DNA from 4 places in the Mesorhizobium sp. WSM4807 genome. Region 1 is predicted to be linked to each of the others. Evidence: riboswitches for the same ligand, from Rfam matches in the RefSeq annotation. Region 1 holds a riboswitch; each other region holds the start of a gene.
The links. A riboswitch is a leader RNA that binds a small molecule or an ion and turns the genes downstream of it on or off. The one in region 1 is predicted to bind cobalamin.
Positions count from the first base shown of each region.

Region 2: linked by a shared signal. The riboswitch ahead of AC0L3N_RS21970 (CbtB domain-containing protein) and the one ahead of metE (5-methyltetrahydropteroyltriglutamate--homocysteine S-methyltransferase) in region 1 are both predicted to bind cobalamin.
Region 3: linked by a shared signal. The riboswitch ahead of AC0L3N_RS00610 (aromatic ring-hydroxylating oxygenase subunit alpha) and the one ahead of metE (5-methyltetrahydropteroyltriglutamate--homocysteine S-methyltransferase) in region 1 are both predicted to bind cobalamin.
Region 4: linked by a shared signal. The riboswitch ahead of AC0L3N_RS15935 (DUF1636 family protein) and the one ahead of metE (5-methyltetrahydropteroyltriglutamate--homocysteine S-methyltransferase) in region 1 are both predicted to bind cobalamin.

Region 1 covers NZ_JBVVQY010000038.1:9,352-12,552, forward strand. Annotated here, with positions in the region: gene AC0L3N_RS30110 (adenosine kinase) at 1-482, shown strand, start outside; cobalamin riboswitch at 878-1,077, shown strand; gene metE (5-methyltetrahydropteroyltriglutamate--homocysteine S-methyltransferase) at 1,193-3,201, shown strand, end outside.
Region 2 covers NZ_JBVVQY010000017.1:136,015-139,215, forward strand. Annotated here, with positions in the region: gene cobU (bifunctional adenosylcobinamide kinase/adenosylcobinamide-phosphate guanylyltransferase) at 1-453, opposite strand, end outside; gene AC0L3N_RS21965 (CbtA family protein) at 476-1,255, opposite strand; gene AC0L3N_RS21970 (CbtB domain-containing protein) at 1,271-1,450, opposite strand; cobalamin riboswitch at 1,488-1,698, opposite strand; gene AC0L3N_RS21975 (acetyltransferase domain-containing protein) at 1,958-2,950, shown strand; gene AC0L3N_RS21980 (methyltransferase family protein) at 2,947-3,201, shown strand, end outside.
Region 3 covers NZ_JBVVQY010000001.1:123,060-126,260, forward strand. Annotated here, with positions in the region: gene AC0L3N_RS00605 (FAD-binding oxidoreductase) at 1-488, opposite strand, end outside; gene AC0L3N_RS00610 (aromatic ring-hydroxylating oxygenase subunit alpha) at 512-1,759, opposite strand; cobalamin riboswitch at 1,975-2,176, opposite strand; gene AC0L3N_RS00615 (DUF680 domain-containing protein) at 2,690-2,893, shown strand; gene AC0L3N_RS00620 (DUF680 domain-containing protein) at 3,015-3,201, shown strand, end outside.
Region 4 covers NZ_JBVVQY010000010.1:187,893-191,093, forward strand. Annotated here, with positions in the region: partial or broken gene AC0L3N_RS15925 (cobaltochelatase subunit CobN) at 1-414, opposite strand, end outside; gene cobW (cobalamin biosynthesis protein CobW) at 433-1,485, opposite strand; gene AC0L3N_RS15935 (DUF1636 family protein) at 1,482-1,916, opposite strand; cobalamin riboswitch at 1,955-2,158, opposite strand; gene AC0L3N_RS15940 (winged helix-turn-helix domain-containing protein) at 2,188-3,201, opposite strand, start outside.

The DNA.
Region 1 (3,201 bases):
AGACGGCGAAGCTCGCCCACGCAGCCGGGCGCGAAGTGTCGATGACATTGTCGGATTCGTTCTGCGTTGACCGCTACCGCGAGGAGTTTCTGGAGCTGATGCGCTCGGGCACCGTCGATATCGTTTTTGCCAATAGCCACGAGATCAAGTCGCTGTACCAGACCGCCTCCTTCGACGAGGCGCTGGCCCAGATCCGCAAGGATTGCAAGATCGCCGCCGTCACCCGCTCCGAAAAGGGCTCGGTCATCGTGCGCGGCGACGAGACCGTCACCATCAATGCGACGGAAATCCGCGAACTGGTCGACACCACCGGCGCCGGCGACCTCTATGCCGCCGGCTTCCTCTACGGCTACACACAAGGCCGCAGCCTGAAGCATTGCGGCGATCTCGGCTCACTGGCGGCCGGGCTGGTGATCCAGCAGATCGGGCCAAGGCCGCGGCAGAATTTACGCCGCGAGGCCAAGCAGGCGGGGCTGTTGTAGGGAGGCATTTCCGCGAGGTGCTGTCCACCGTGCCGTTGTGCAGGCTGTCCAGACAGGCGCGGGTAAATCGAAATGTCGCGTGCCTGCGTGAAGGATGGCGGTTTTTCTCCGAATTTCTGATTTCTTGAGGCTCAGGGACGTTGTCGCACTTCGGGCCAGTACTGCCGGCCGATCATGATGGCCAACACGCCCTTTTTGACGAAAGTCGTTTTGAGCCGGGATCGTAGACTGGCAGATTGCCCGAGCGGCCAGGCACAGCTTGCGCAGACCGGCGAGTGGCGCAAATGGCTCAGCTCTACCGCGACCTGCGACTTGGGAAACATGCCGCAGGTGAACGGTTCACATAAACACATAAACATTTCTTTATACCGCATTGACAACAAAGCGGGCTGCTGCGATTGTCCGCGTGTCGTGGTTCTCCGCAAGGCGTTGCCGTAGCGGAGCTAAGAGGGAAGCCGGTGCAATGCCGGCGCTGCCCCCGCAACTGTAAGCGGCGAGCCAAACCCATCAATGTCACTGGGGCGAACTGCCCCGGGAAGACGGGCAGAGGCTGTGACCCGCGAGCCAGGAGACCTGCCACGGTAAACAACGTCCACGGGCGGGGTGTCTGGTGGCCGCGGCAGCTCGGCGTTTATGCCGGCCTGCTAGCGCCTTCCTTGTCCCCGCCGCAACCATCGGGGTATGGAATGAATGTCTCCCAGCAAGTTCCCATAGCAACGCTTGGCATGCCGCGCATCGGTCGCCGGCGAGAACTGAAATTCGCGCTCGAAAGCTACTGGTCCGGAAAATCTTCTGCTGCCAACCTTCTGTCGACGGCGAAGGCACTCCGTGCCGCCAGCTGGAGCGAGCAGCACGACCGCGGCGTGTCGAAAATCCCGTCGAACGATTTCTCACTTTATGACCATGTGCTCGACACCGCAGCAATGGTCGGCGCCGTGCCATCCCGTTACGGCTGGACGGGCGGCGAGGTCCCGCTCGACATCTATTTCGCGATGGCGCGCGGGACGCAAGGCGATACTGCGGGTTGCGTTCACGCCAGTCACGGGCATGCAGTTCAGGGCCAGCGCGTAACCGCGATGGAAATGACCAAATGGTTCGACACTAACTACCACTACATCGTGCCGGAGCTGGGGGACGATCAGGCATTCGCCCTCTCGTCGACGAAACCAGTCGATCACTTTCTGGAGGCAAAAGAGCTCGGCATCCATACACGCCCGGTCATCCTTGGACCGGTCACCTTCCTCAAGCTGGCGAAGTCTCCCGACCAGTGTTTCAATCCCATAGCGCTCCTACCGCGGCTGCTGCCCGTCTACGAGGAACTCCTGCGGAGGCTGGAGCTCTCGGGGGCCGACTGGGTGCAGATTGATGAGCCGGCCCTTGTGCTCGACCTTAGCCCGAACGAACGAGCTGCCTTCGAATTCACATACGGCCAGCTGTCGAAAGCCGCGCCCAAGTTGAAAATTATGCTGGCGACCTATTTCGGGCCGCTGGGAGACAATCTGGAGACCGCGCTTTCGCTGCGCCTGGCGGGCCTACATCTCGACCTCGTGCGTGCTCCCGAGCAGTTGGAGACGGTTGGTCGGCTCGCACCGAAGGATCTGGTGCTCTCACTTGGCTTGATCGACGGCCGCAACGTCTGGCGCGCGAACCTGGCTGCCATTCTCGACCGCATCAAGCCGATCGTTGCCGGCTGGCCGCTGGATCGCGTCGAGATTGCGCCTTCCTGCTCGATGCTTCATGTGCCGATGGACCTGCGGATGGAGACCGCGCTCGATGTGGATGTCAGTTCGTGGCTGGCATTCGCCGCCCAGAAGAGTGAAGAGCTGCTTGTGCTGGCCCAAGCCTTATCGGAAGGCAGGGAGGCCGTAGCAGGCGCACTGAAAGCTTCTGCCGAGGCGGCCGCGGCGCGCGCAATGTCTGAAAAGGTCCATGATCCGCTCGTCCATGGGCGGGTTATCAGCATTGACGGCGCCAAGAAGCAACGAAAGAGCGCATTTGCCAAGCGCTCCAGAGTCCAGGCTGACACGCTCGGCCTGCCGCCGTTCCCGACGACGACGATCGGGTCCTTCCCGCAGACGCCCGAGGTGCGCAGGGCGCGCTCCGCTCATGCGAAGGGCCGGCTGAGCTATGTCGATTACCAGGCCTTCCTGAAGAAGGAGACCGAGGCGGCGGTCCGCTGGCAGGAGGAGATCGGGCTGGACGTGCTGGTACATGGCGAGTTCGAACGAAACGACATGGTCCAGCATTTCGGCGAGCAGCTGTCCGGCGTCGCCTTCACCCAGCATGGCTGGGTGCAAAGTTACGGCTCCCGGCTGGTGCGCCCTCCCATCATCTTCGGCGACGTATCGCGGCCCAATCCGATGACGGTTCTCTGGTGGCATTTTGCCCAGTCGCTGACGAAAAAGCCGGTGAAGGGCATGCTCACAGGCCCAGTGACGATTCTTAACTGGTCTTTTGTTCGCGACGACGTACCCCGCGCCGAGGCCTGCCGCCAGATCGCACTCGCCATCCGCGATGAAGTGGCCGACCTTGAAAGAGCTGGCTCAAGGGTGATCCAGATCGATGAGGCCGCGTTTCGCGAAGGCTTGCCCCTGCGGAAGTCCGATTGGAAACATTATCTCGGCTGGGCAGTCGAATGCTTCCGTCTCGCTTCAACGGGTGTAGAGGACGCGACCCAAATTCACACCCACATGTGCTATTCGGAGTTCAATGAGATCAT
Region 2 (3,201 bases), on a different contig from region 1:
GCCGGCGACTGCCGCGACCTGCTGGTTGAGCCGGCCGGCGGCATCGCGAAACCGGCGGGCGAGCGCATTGTCGGGCACGATGCCCTGGCCAACTTCGTTGGAAACCACGAACCACGGCCCGCGCGGCCGCGACAGCACTTCCGCCAGCCCTCGGCATTCGGCCTCAACGTCATGTTCGGCCAGCATATGGTTGGTCAGCCACAGCGTCAGGCAGTCGATCAGGACGGGCCGGCCGTCAGGCAGCGCCTCGATCGCGCCGACGAGATCAAGCGGCGCGTCGACGGTCGTCCAGCCCTCGCCACGCCGCGACCGGTGCAGCGTGATACGCTCACGCATCTCGTCATCATAGGCTTGCGCCGTGGCGATGTAGGCCCACGGCGCCGGACAGGCCGTCACCAATCTTTCGGCATACGCGCTCTTGCCGGAGCGCGCACCGCCGATGACCAGGGTCAGCCTCCCGCCGGGAGCAACGGGATCAGGCAAAGCTGTCGCGCAGGCCGGTCGCGGTGCCGGTCAAGCGGCCGCGCACCGCGCCGACGACGGCGCCGAGCACCAGCCAGAACACCAGATTGGTCAGCGTCACCGCCACCACGAACTGGTGGTGCAGGCCTTCCGGGATCGGCGATTCGAAACTGTCGGGCTGCGGCGCGCCGACAATATGCGGCGCCACGATCAACGCCACGGCAAGCAGCGCCAGCGGCAGCGATTTGCGAAAGGCGAGCAGCCCGAGACCGGCCGCGGTCGCTATCACCGTCGCCGTCCACCAGATCTGGCGCTGGGTGAGATCGGCAGCCGGCATCATAGCCGGCAGTTCGGGCGGCAGGCCGAGGTTCGGAGCCAGCGTGAACACCGCAAAGCCGGCAAGGCCCCAGAACAGGCCCTGACGCCAATTGCCGATGCCGCCGGCGAACTCCGAAGCGGCGACCAGGATCAGCGCAAAGCCGATGCCGGTGACGACGTTGGCAACGACATTGAAGGCGAATCGTTCAAAACCGTCGGCCGGCGCCCAGCCTTCGTCTTCCGGGGCCGCAGCTTCGGCCGGCGCCGGTGCGGCGCTGCTCATGGCATTGGCGTCCGAGGCGTTCGCGGCGGGCGCCGCGGTATGGTCATGCGTGTGACCACCGCCGGCCTGCTCGTAGACTTCCGCCTTGAGAATGAGCGGCACGGTGGCGTAGGCCTGCATGCAGGCAAGAACGACGCCAGCCACAAGCCCTGCGATCGCCGCGATGAATACGACGTTGCGAAACAGTGTCATGATGTCGGCCCCTCGTCAGTGGCAGGGAAACGCCATCGAATGGCGATAGTCGTGGGCGGCATTGTGGACCGCATCGATATGCGAGAAGCCGACAAAGCCCATGACGAAAATGCCGAGAAATGCAGCAAGCGCCAGCTGCACGAAGCGCGACTGCGAGGAGATGGAAGCGCCGAGCGAGACGGAAGCGGTATTCATGTCTTGTCCTTTCGCCCTCCACCCGAGGGCATAGAAGTCAGTTCTCCTGTCGCCGGCAGGTCTCCTGGCTCGCGGGTCAGCGCCCTTCCCCACCTTCCCGAAGAAGCTCTTCCCGAAAGAAACTCTTCAGTGGCATATGGAGAGGACTACCGCACACAGTTGCGGGGGCAGCCACGGCATTGGGCAAAGAATCGCCCTTACCGCATTCCCTCTTGGTTCCAAACGGAACCGACGACGGGTGCGACTATAGGCAGAATCGCCGTGCCCGGCAAACCAAATTCCGCCAGCTACCAGCGCGAATGCACCGTCTCTGGAACCAGCCGGCCGGCGCCACGAGGCCGGAGTGCTGATGCCGAGGAATATGGCCCGCATCGCTTCTAATGGGTGCGTCAGCGGCATACGGCGCTTTCACCGACGCCCTGAGCATCAACGGGATTTGGCCCTGTCTTCTTTTGTCTGGGGCAACCATGATAGTCGTCTTGCAGTGCTGAATCAGATTGCGAGACCATGAGCATTTCTACGCCGACCGTTCAGGACCGATCCAAGCGCATCATCGCCATCGACGTCGCCCGCGGCGTCGCTTTGCTTGCCATGGCGAGTTACCATTTCACCTGGGATCTCGAATTCTTTGGCTACACCGATCCCGGCCTGACCGCCTTCGGCTGGTGGAAATTCTACGCGCGCTGCATCGCTTCGACCTTCCTGTTCCTGGTCGGCGTCAGCCTGTTCCTCGCCCATGGCAAACTGATCCGCTGGGACGGCTTCTGGAAACGCTTCGCCATGGTCGCCGGGGCGGCGCTCGCCATATCGGCTGCCACGAGGCTTGCCACGCCGGACAGTTTCATCTTTTTCGGTATCCTGCACGAGATCGCGCTCGCCAGCCTGCTCGGCCTGGCGTTCCTGCGGCTGCCGGCGCTGCTGACGCTGGTTATGGCAGCTTTCGTCATAACCGCGCCGCTCTACCTCAGGTCCGAGACCTTTGACCATCCGGCCCTGTGGTGGGTCGGCCTGTCGGCAACCAACCCGCGCTCCAACGATTATGTCCCGCTGTTTCCATGGTTCGGCGCTGTGCTTGCGGGTATCGCGACGGCAAAACTCGCCTCCGCCTCCGGCCTGCTGACGCGGTTGGCAGGCCTGACGCCCGGCCGCTGGACAAATCCGCTGGTCTTTATCGGCCGGCACAGCCTCGCCTTCTATCTGATCCACCAGCCTGTGCTGATCGGCTCGATCTGGCTTTTTTCGCAAGTCATGCCGGCACCGGTCGAGACCAGGCAGGTCACCTTCCTGAAAGAATGCCAGACTTCGTGCGAGCAATCACGCGACACGGACTTCTGCTCCAGCTATTGTGTGTGCATGCTCGATACGCTCGAGGGCGAGGCCACGCTTGATCGGCTCTACCGCAACGACCAAGCTGCGGAATGGAAGGCACATCTCGACGAGCTCGCCGGCGCCTGCACTGCCAAAGCCGACAGCACTTTGATGGAGGGAGGAGCACAATGACCGACCATCAACAGAAACCTGGGCAACAGAAACCGGGACAGCCGAAACCGGGGTTTATACCGTGGCCGCCGCTGATCTATGTCGCGGCCATCGCCGTCAGCATCGCGCTTGGCTTGCTCTATCCGCTGCCATGGATCGGCGGCCTTCTGGGCGACATCCTGTTCGCGGCCGGCTGGGTGGCATTGTTCGGCGTCGTCGCACTCTGGTTCACGGCGATCCGCACCATGATCCGGGCAAAGACGACGCTCCAC
Region 3 (3,201 bases), on a different contig from region 1:
CGCGCGCAGTTGACGAAGCCGACATCTGTCCATGGCGCGCAATCGTTCAGCCAGCGCAGCATCGACATCATCGGCGTCACGCCGGAGCCGGCCGAAATGAACAGATACTTGGCCGCGGGATGGCTGTGCAGCGAAAAGTCGCCCGCCGGCCCATAGGCCTTCACGTGAACGCCGGGTTTCAGATTGTCGAACATCCAGCGCGTGCCGAGGCTGCCGGCCTGCGTTTTCACCGTCACCGCGATCGAGAACGGCCGCGACGGCGAGGACGACAGCGTATAGGTCCGCATCAGCGGGCCGTCGGTGGTCGGCAGTTCCAGCGTCACGAACTGCCCCGGTCTGTAACGGAACCAGGTCTGGTTGTCAGAGCGGAAGGTGAAGGTCTTCACGTCAGGCGCCTCGTCGCTGACGCCGATCACTTCCAGCACCTGAAGCCTGTCGTTCCAGGGCGCCATCTCGTCGAGATGGCGGTAGAGGCCGAGGTCCGTCATCGCATTCATCCCCTTGACCTCGCTCAGGCGACGCTGCGCAACGCCGGCCGCCCGGCCTCGGCAAGGCGCGGCCCGATGAAGGAGGCGTACCACTCGACGAACTGGATGACGCCGCCCTCATGCAGTTCAGAATAGGGGCCGGGCTCATAGGCCGGCGACAGGATGCCGAAGGCGTTTTCCTCGACGATGCGGCGGTCCTGGTCGTTGGTCTCAGTCCAGACATGGGTGAGTTCGGCGAGGTCGTAATCGACGCCTTCGACCGCATCCTTATGGACAAGCCATTTGGTGGTGACGGCCGTTTCCGTGGCACTGATCGGCAGCACGCGGAAGGTGACCGCATGATCGCCGAGGATATGGTTCCAGGTCGTCGGATAGTGATAGAGCAGCAGCGAGCCGATACGGTCGGTCGAAACGTCGTCGGAGAGGATCTTCTTCACCGCACGTCTTCCCGTCATCGTGTAGCTGACGGCATCGCGCAGCAGCGGCGCGCGGGTGGCGCGATACTGCCCGGCCGGATCGATGCGGAACTTGCTCGGCAAGCCCGCCGCCTCGCATTTCGCCCAGTGCGCGAGCATCTCCGGATCGCTGTCGGCGCCCTGCACGCCGGTCACGGTCGGCGCTTCCGGGAATGTCTTGCACAGTTCCGGATGGTTGCCGGCGCAATGGTAGCACTCGCGGTTGTTTTCCCAGACGAGCTTCCAGTTGCCCTTCTCGACGATGGTCGATTCGAAGGCGATTTTTGCCTCGCGCAGCCGGTGCGGCAGGAGGTAAGGCTCGATCATGGCGCGCATCGGCGCGAAATCGGCGGGCTCCTTGGCCAGGCAGATGAAGATGTAGCCACTGATGCTTTCGCAAGCCACCGGCTTCAGGCTGAACTGGCTCTTGTCGAAGCCGTCCGCCATCTGCCTTGCGAACAAGAGCCGGCCGTCCAGCTCATAGGTCCACTGGTGATAGGGACAGACGAGCTTCGCCGCCGTACCCTTGTCGGCGTTGCAGACGCGGCTGCCGCGATGCCGGCAGGAATTGTGGAAGGCGTTGATCTTGCCTTGCTGGTCGCGGACCAGCACGACCGGATAGTCGCCGATCTGCGCGGTGATGTAGCTGCCCGGCTTCGGCAACTCGCAATCGTGGCCGATGAACAGCCAGTCGCGATACCAGATCAGCTCCATGTCGAGCTTGAAGAAATCGGGATCGGTGTAGAAGGGCTGCTCGAGCGAGTAGCCTTCCCTGCGGCCGTGCAAGAGCCTCAGCATGTCGTTGCGCGCATCCATGTCCTGTCCTCATAGCCGTCGCATCGGCCCGAAATCGGAATCGATTTCGGAAAGCACGATGCGCAATTCAAAGTCTTGGAGCGTACTTTGTGCGTCCAAATGGACGCACGTCGCTCCAAAGACTGAACTGGTGGTGATGGAGGGAGGATCGGCCGCAAGCCGGCGACAGGGCCGGGCATGCACTATCCACCTCTTGACCGCCCACCGCGATCAGTCGAGTCTAGAAATCTCGGGCTGGTTTCCGGGCTCTGGAGTGTCCTTGCGGACCATCGCGACACCTTCCCAGGCTTGTGGCCCAGTGGTCTCCCGTTGCGACTTGAACTCCACCACCGTTGCGGGGGCAGCGCCGGGTTCTGACCGGCTTCCCAATTCTCCGCTTCGTCGTCACCAAGCGGCACCTGAGTTGGCATGATCTAATCATGACGGCCGGCTGACTGTCGGCATGAAAGCGACATCGTATCCATGCGGCGCGACACCGCCGGCGAAACCTGTGGACCGGGATTTGAGGAAGATGAAATTTGCGCCTGCTGCGAGCTCCTGAAAGCGTGCCGGATTGACCATTGCATGGCGCCGAAATGGTTAACGATTCGACAACAACTCAGCACCGGCTTTTTAAGCCGCTTCTAAAATCGAACCGAACGGTTCGTTTCTGTTGACAATGCGTGCATGACGCTGTGAACGCAGGTCCGGCAATCCGTCAAATGGTCGATTAGCCTTTTTGTCTTAAACCTTTGAAAACAAGCCAGAAAGCAATAACGAGAGAAGCCTCTGGTACAATTTCAAGGTGTAGATTCTTGGTCCACATGGAACAACTTCGTGATTGGAATCTGCCAGATGGCCTTCCCACATCGGCGCTGTCCGAACGACGCGAATCCCTCTCAAGACACGCCGCTAGACGGACGGAAAACTAAAGATACTGGAGTTCCAAAAATGAAAAAGATTGCTCTTACTGCCGTCGCCGTTCTGGCCATCACCGGCAGCGCCTTTGCTGGCAGCGACCATTATGGGTCCAACGGCGCCAATCAGCCGACCGCCTCGGTCGACAGTTCGTATACGGCTTCCATTCAGAAGTCGGCTCACGCTGAAAAGCCCGTCGACCAGGGCGCCGACCGCAACCTTTTCGGCAACAATTAACAGCTGATCCCAGACCATGATCCCGAAGTGGAAACCGGTTTTCGGAAAAGATCATGGTCAAACAACAAGACAAAGCGGCCAGTCCGCCGCTCGGGATCTGAAAAATTCAGGAGTACTAGAAATGAAGAAGATCATTCTTGCCACCGCCGCCATCCTGGCTGTCTCCGGCAGCGCTTTTGCCGGCAGCGACAACTTTGGATTGAACGGCGCCAACCAGCCGGCCGCTGCGGTCGACAACGGCTCGTACACGGCTTCGATTCAGAATTCGGCTTCGGCGCAGAATCCGGTTCCGGCTGACGAGAAGCCCG
Region 4 (3,201 bases), on a different contig from region 1:
CGCGTCCAACTCTTCGCGCGGCAGCGTCGAGCATTCGATCAGCCGGAGATCCTCGTCGCGGCATTCGCCGGGCAGCAGCGCCAGTTTTATGCCGCGTGCGCGGGCGGTCGAGGCGAGCTGGTCGCAGCCGTAGCGCCACCAGTCGTAGCCGCCGAGGATGCGAACCAGAATAACCCTGGCGTGCCGGGCGACGCTGTCGATCCAGAGATCGACGGACATCGGATGGCGGAGATCGCGCAAAGCCGCCAGCCGCATCGAGGGCAGGCGTTCCGCGTCCGTCTTCCACGCTGCTGCCAGCCCGGCCAGATCGCTGTCGGTGAAAGACAGCGCCACGACATCGGCAGGCGTCTGCCTGAGATCAACAGGCTCGGCGAGATCGTCGAGCGAGGCGGATGTTGTGGTGAGGATGTGCATCGCGGCTCGTGCCTGAGGTCAGCCGGCGAGAATACGCTCGATGGCCGGGCGGTTCAGCCCTTTCAGGCCGATGACGACGAGGCGCGAACGGCGCTCGTCCTCGGCGGTCCAGGCGCGGTCGTAATAGTGATTGACGCGTGGGCCGACGGCCTGCAGCAGGAGCCGCATCGGCTTGCCGCCGACCTCGACGAAACCCTTGACGCGCAGCACGTTTTCTTCCTCGGCCGCGGTGGCGACGCGCAACGCCAGCTCGTCGGGATTGGCGATCGATGGAATGTCGATGACGAACGAGTCGAAATCGTCATGCTCATGGTCGAGCTCGTCGTCGTGATGGGTCTTGCGGTTCTCGATGTCGTCCTCGACGGCAAGGCCGAGGCCGAGCAGCACAGACGGATCGACCTTACCCTGCGAGGTCGGCACGATCTTGACGGCGCGCGCGGCATGCTCGCCGATGATCGCATTGGCCCGGGCCGAGCCGGCGGCGTCCATCAGGTCGCTCTTCGACAATATGATCAGGTCGGCGCAGGCGAGCTGGTCCTCGAACACCTCCTCGACCGGATCGTCGTGGTCGAGCGTCTCGTCCTGCGCGCGCTGCGCCTGCAGGGCGTCCATGTCGTTGGCGACGCGGCCTTCCGCCAGCGCCGGTCCGTCGACGACCGCAATGACGCCATCGACGGTCACCCGGCTCTTGACCGTCGGCCACTGGAAGGCCTGGACCAGCGGCTTGGGCAGAGCCAGCCCGGAGGTTTCGATCAGGATATGGTCGACTTTCGGCGATAGCGACAGGATCTGGTCGAGCGCCGGGACGAAGTCGTCGGCGACGGTGCAGCAGATGCAGCCATTGGCCAGTTCGACGATGTTTTCCTCAGGGCAGGTGTCGATGCCGCATCCCTTCAGAATCTCGCCGTCGATGCCGATATCGCCGAACTCGTTGACGATGATGGCCAGCCGCTTGCCGCCGGCGTTTTCGAGCAGGTGGCGGATCAGCGTCGTCTTGCCGGCGCCGAGGAAGCCGGTGACGACGGTGCAGGGCACGCGGGAGATGTTAGCGGACGACTCTGGAGTGGTCATATCTGGTCCTTCAAAAGGTCGAGGGGAGGAATGCGGGCGACGAGGCCGCGTTTCAGGCAATCGGGGCGGCCGCGCCATGGAATGAGGCCGTCCGTCGAGGTGGCGAAGAGCTTTGCACCGGCGACCAGATCGGCGCCGCTGGTCACGGTCAGGTCGCCGAAGACATAGCTCCAGCAGCCGTCGCGCAGGATAGCGGCGCTGAGGCGGCGCTTGCAGTTGCCGAGGCATTCGACGGTGCGGATACGGATATTTTCGCCTGATACAGCGCGGCGCGTGTCTTCGGCCAACAATTCGCCGGCGCGAGGATGGCCATCGGAGCCAGTCTCATCGCGGCAGGAGGCGCAGACGATCACGGTGACGTCGGCCAGAGCATCCCTATCGCCGGACAATACGCCCGCTGTCTCAGCCGAAAAACTGCTGTCGCGTTCCAAATCAGGCTCCTTGCCCGGAAAACCCGCCAGGCGATCGGATTCTTATGTCCTAGACGGCAGGTCTCCTGGCTCGCGGGTCATCGCCTTGGTGCCGCCTTCCCGGGACCGTCCCAGTGGTTATCGGCCTTGGCTCGTCGCTTACAGTTGCGGGGACAGCCGCGGATTTGAAATCGGGATTTCGCACCGCATTCCCTCTTGGCTCCTCCCTTTGCCGAGAGGAGACCGTCTGAACCGGATTTAGGCTTGTGCAGGCAGTCGTGTCAACGCACGTCTACGACGCGGCAATGTTGGCGAGAGCCGAACCCAGATCGCCGGCCGGCGTCACCTCGATGCGATCCAGGCCGAGCCAACCCTGCATCAGCTTCAACTCGTCGAAGAGTTCGGCGGCGGTTTGCGGCGGGGCGCCGGGCTCGGCATAGGCGGCATGGACGCGCAGCACGCCGGCGGGGCGGTCGGCCTTGAGGTCGACGCGCGCCACGATCCTTTCGCCGAGCAGGAACGGCAGCACGTAATAGCCGTATTGGCGCTTTTCGGCGGGGGTGTAGATCTCGATGCGATAGCGGAAGTCGAACAGTCTTTCCGTGCGCGCTCGTTCGAAGACGACCGGATCGAAGGGAGCAAGCAAGGCGCGCGCCTCGATCTTGCGCGGAAAACGGGCATCCCTGTGAAGATAGGCTGTTTTGTCCCAGCCTTCGACGCGAACCGGCAAAAGATCACCGGCGTCGACCAGTTCCTCAATGCGGCCCTTGATGTCGGCGGGAGAGAGACGGAAATAGTCGCGCAGGTCGCCCGCTGTCGCGACGCCGTGGGCGCGGGCGGAAATGCGCAGCAATTCGCGGTGCGCGTCCTCCGGGGAGGGCACCGGCAAAGCAAGTACTGCCGGCGGCAGCACGCGCTCCGGCAGATCGTAAAGCCGCTCGAAGCCACGACGCGACGCCGTGGTGATACGGCCGGCCCAGAACAGCCATTCGAAAGCGTGCTTGGCATCGCTCCAACCCCACCAGCCGCCGTTTCCCTTCTGGCCTTCGAGGGCGGATGCGGCGACCGGCCCTCGTTCGACGACCTCGCGATAAATGTCTTCAATGTAGGCGGCGCGTTCGCGGCCCCACTTGGCCAGTCCGTTATACATTTCCTCGCCACGTTCGGCCCGCTCCATGCGCCAGCGCATCAGCGGATAGGTTTCGACCGGCAGAAAGGAGGCTTCGTGCGCCCAATATTCGAAGACCGTGCGCTTGCGCGTCACGGCGGCGTTATCGAGCAGCGCAAGCGGGTAGGGGCCAAGCCG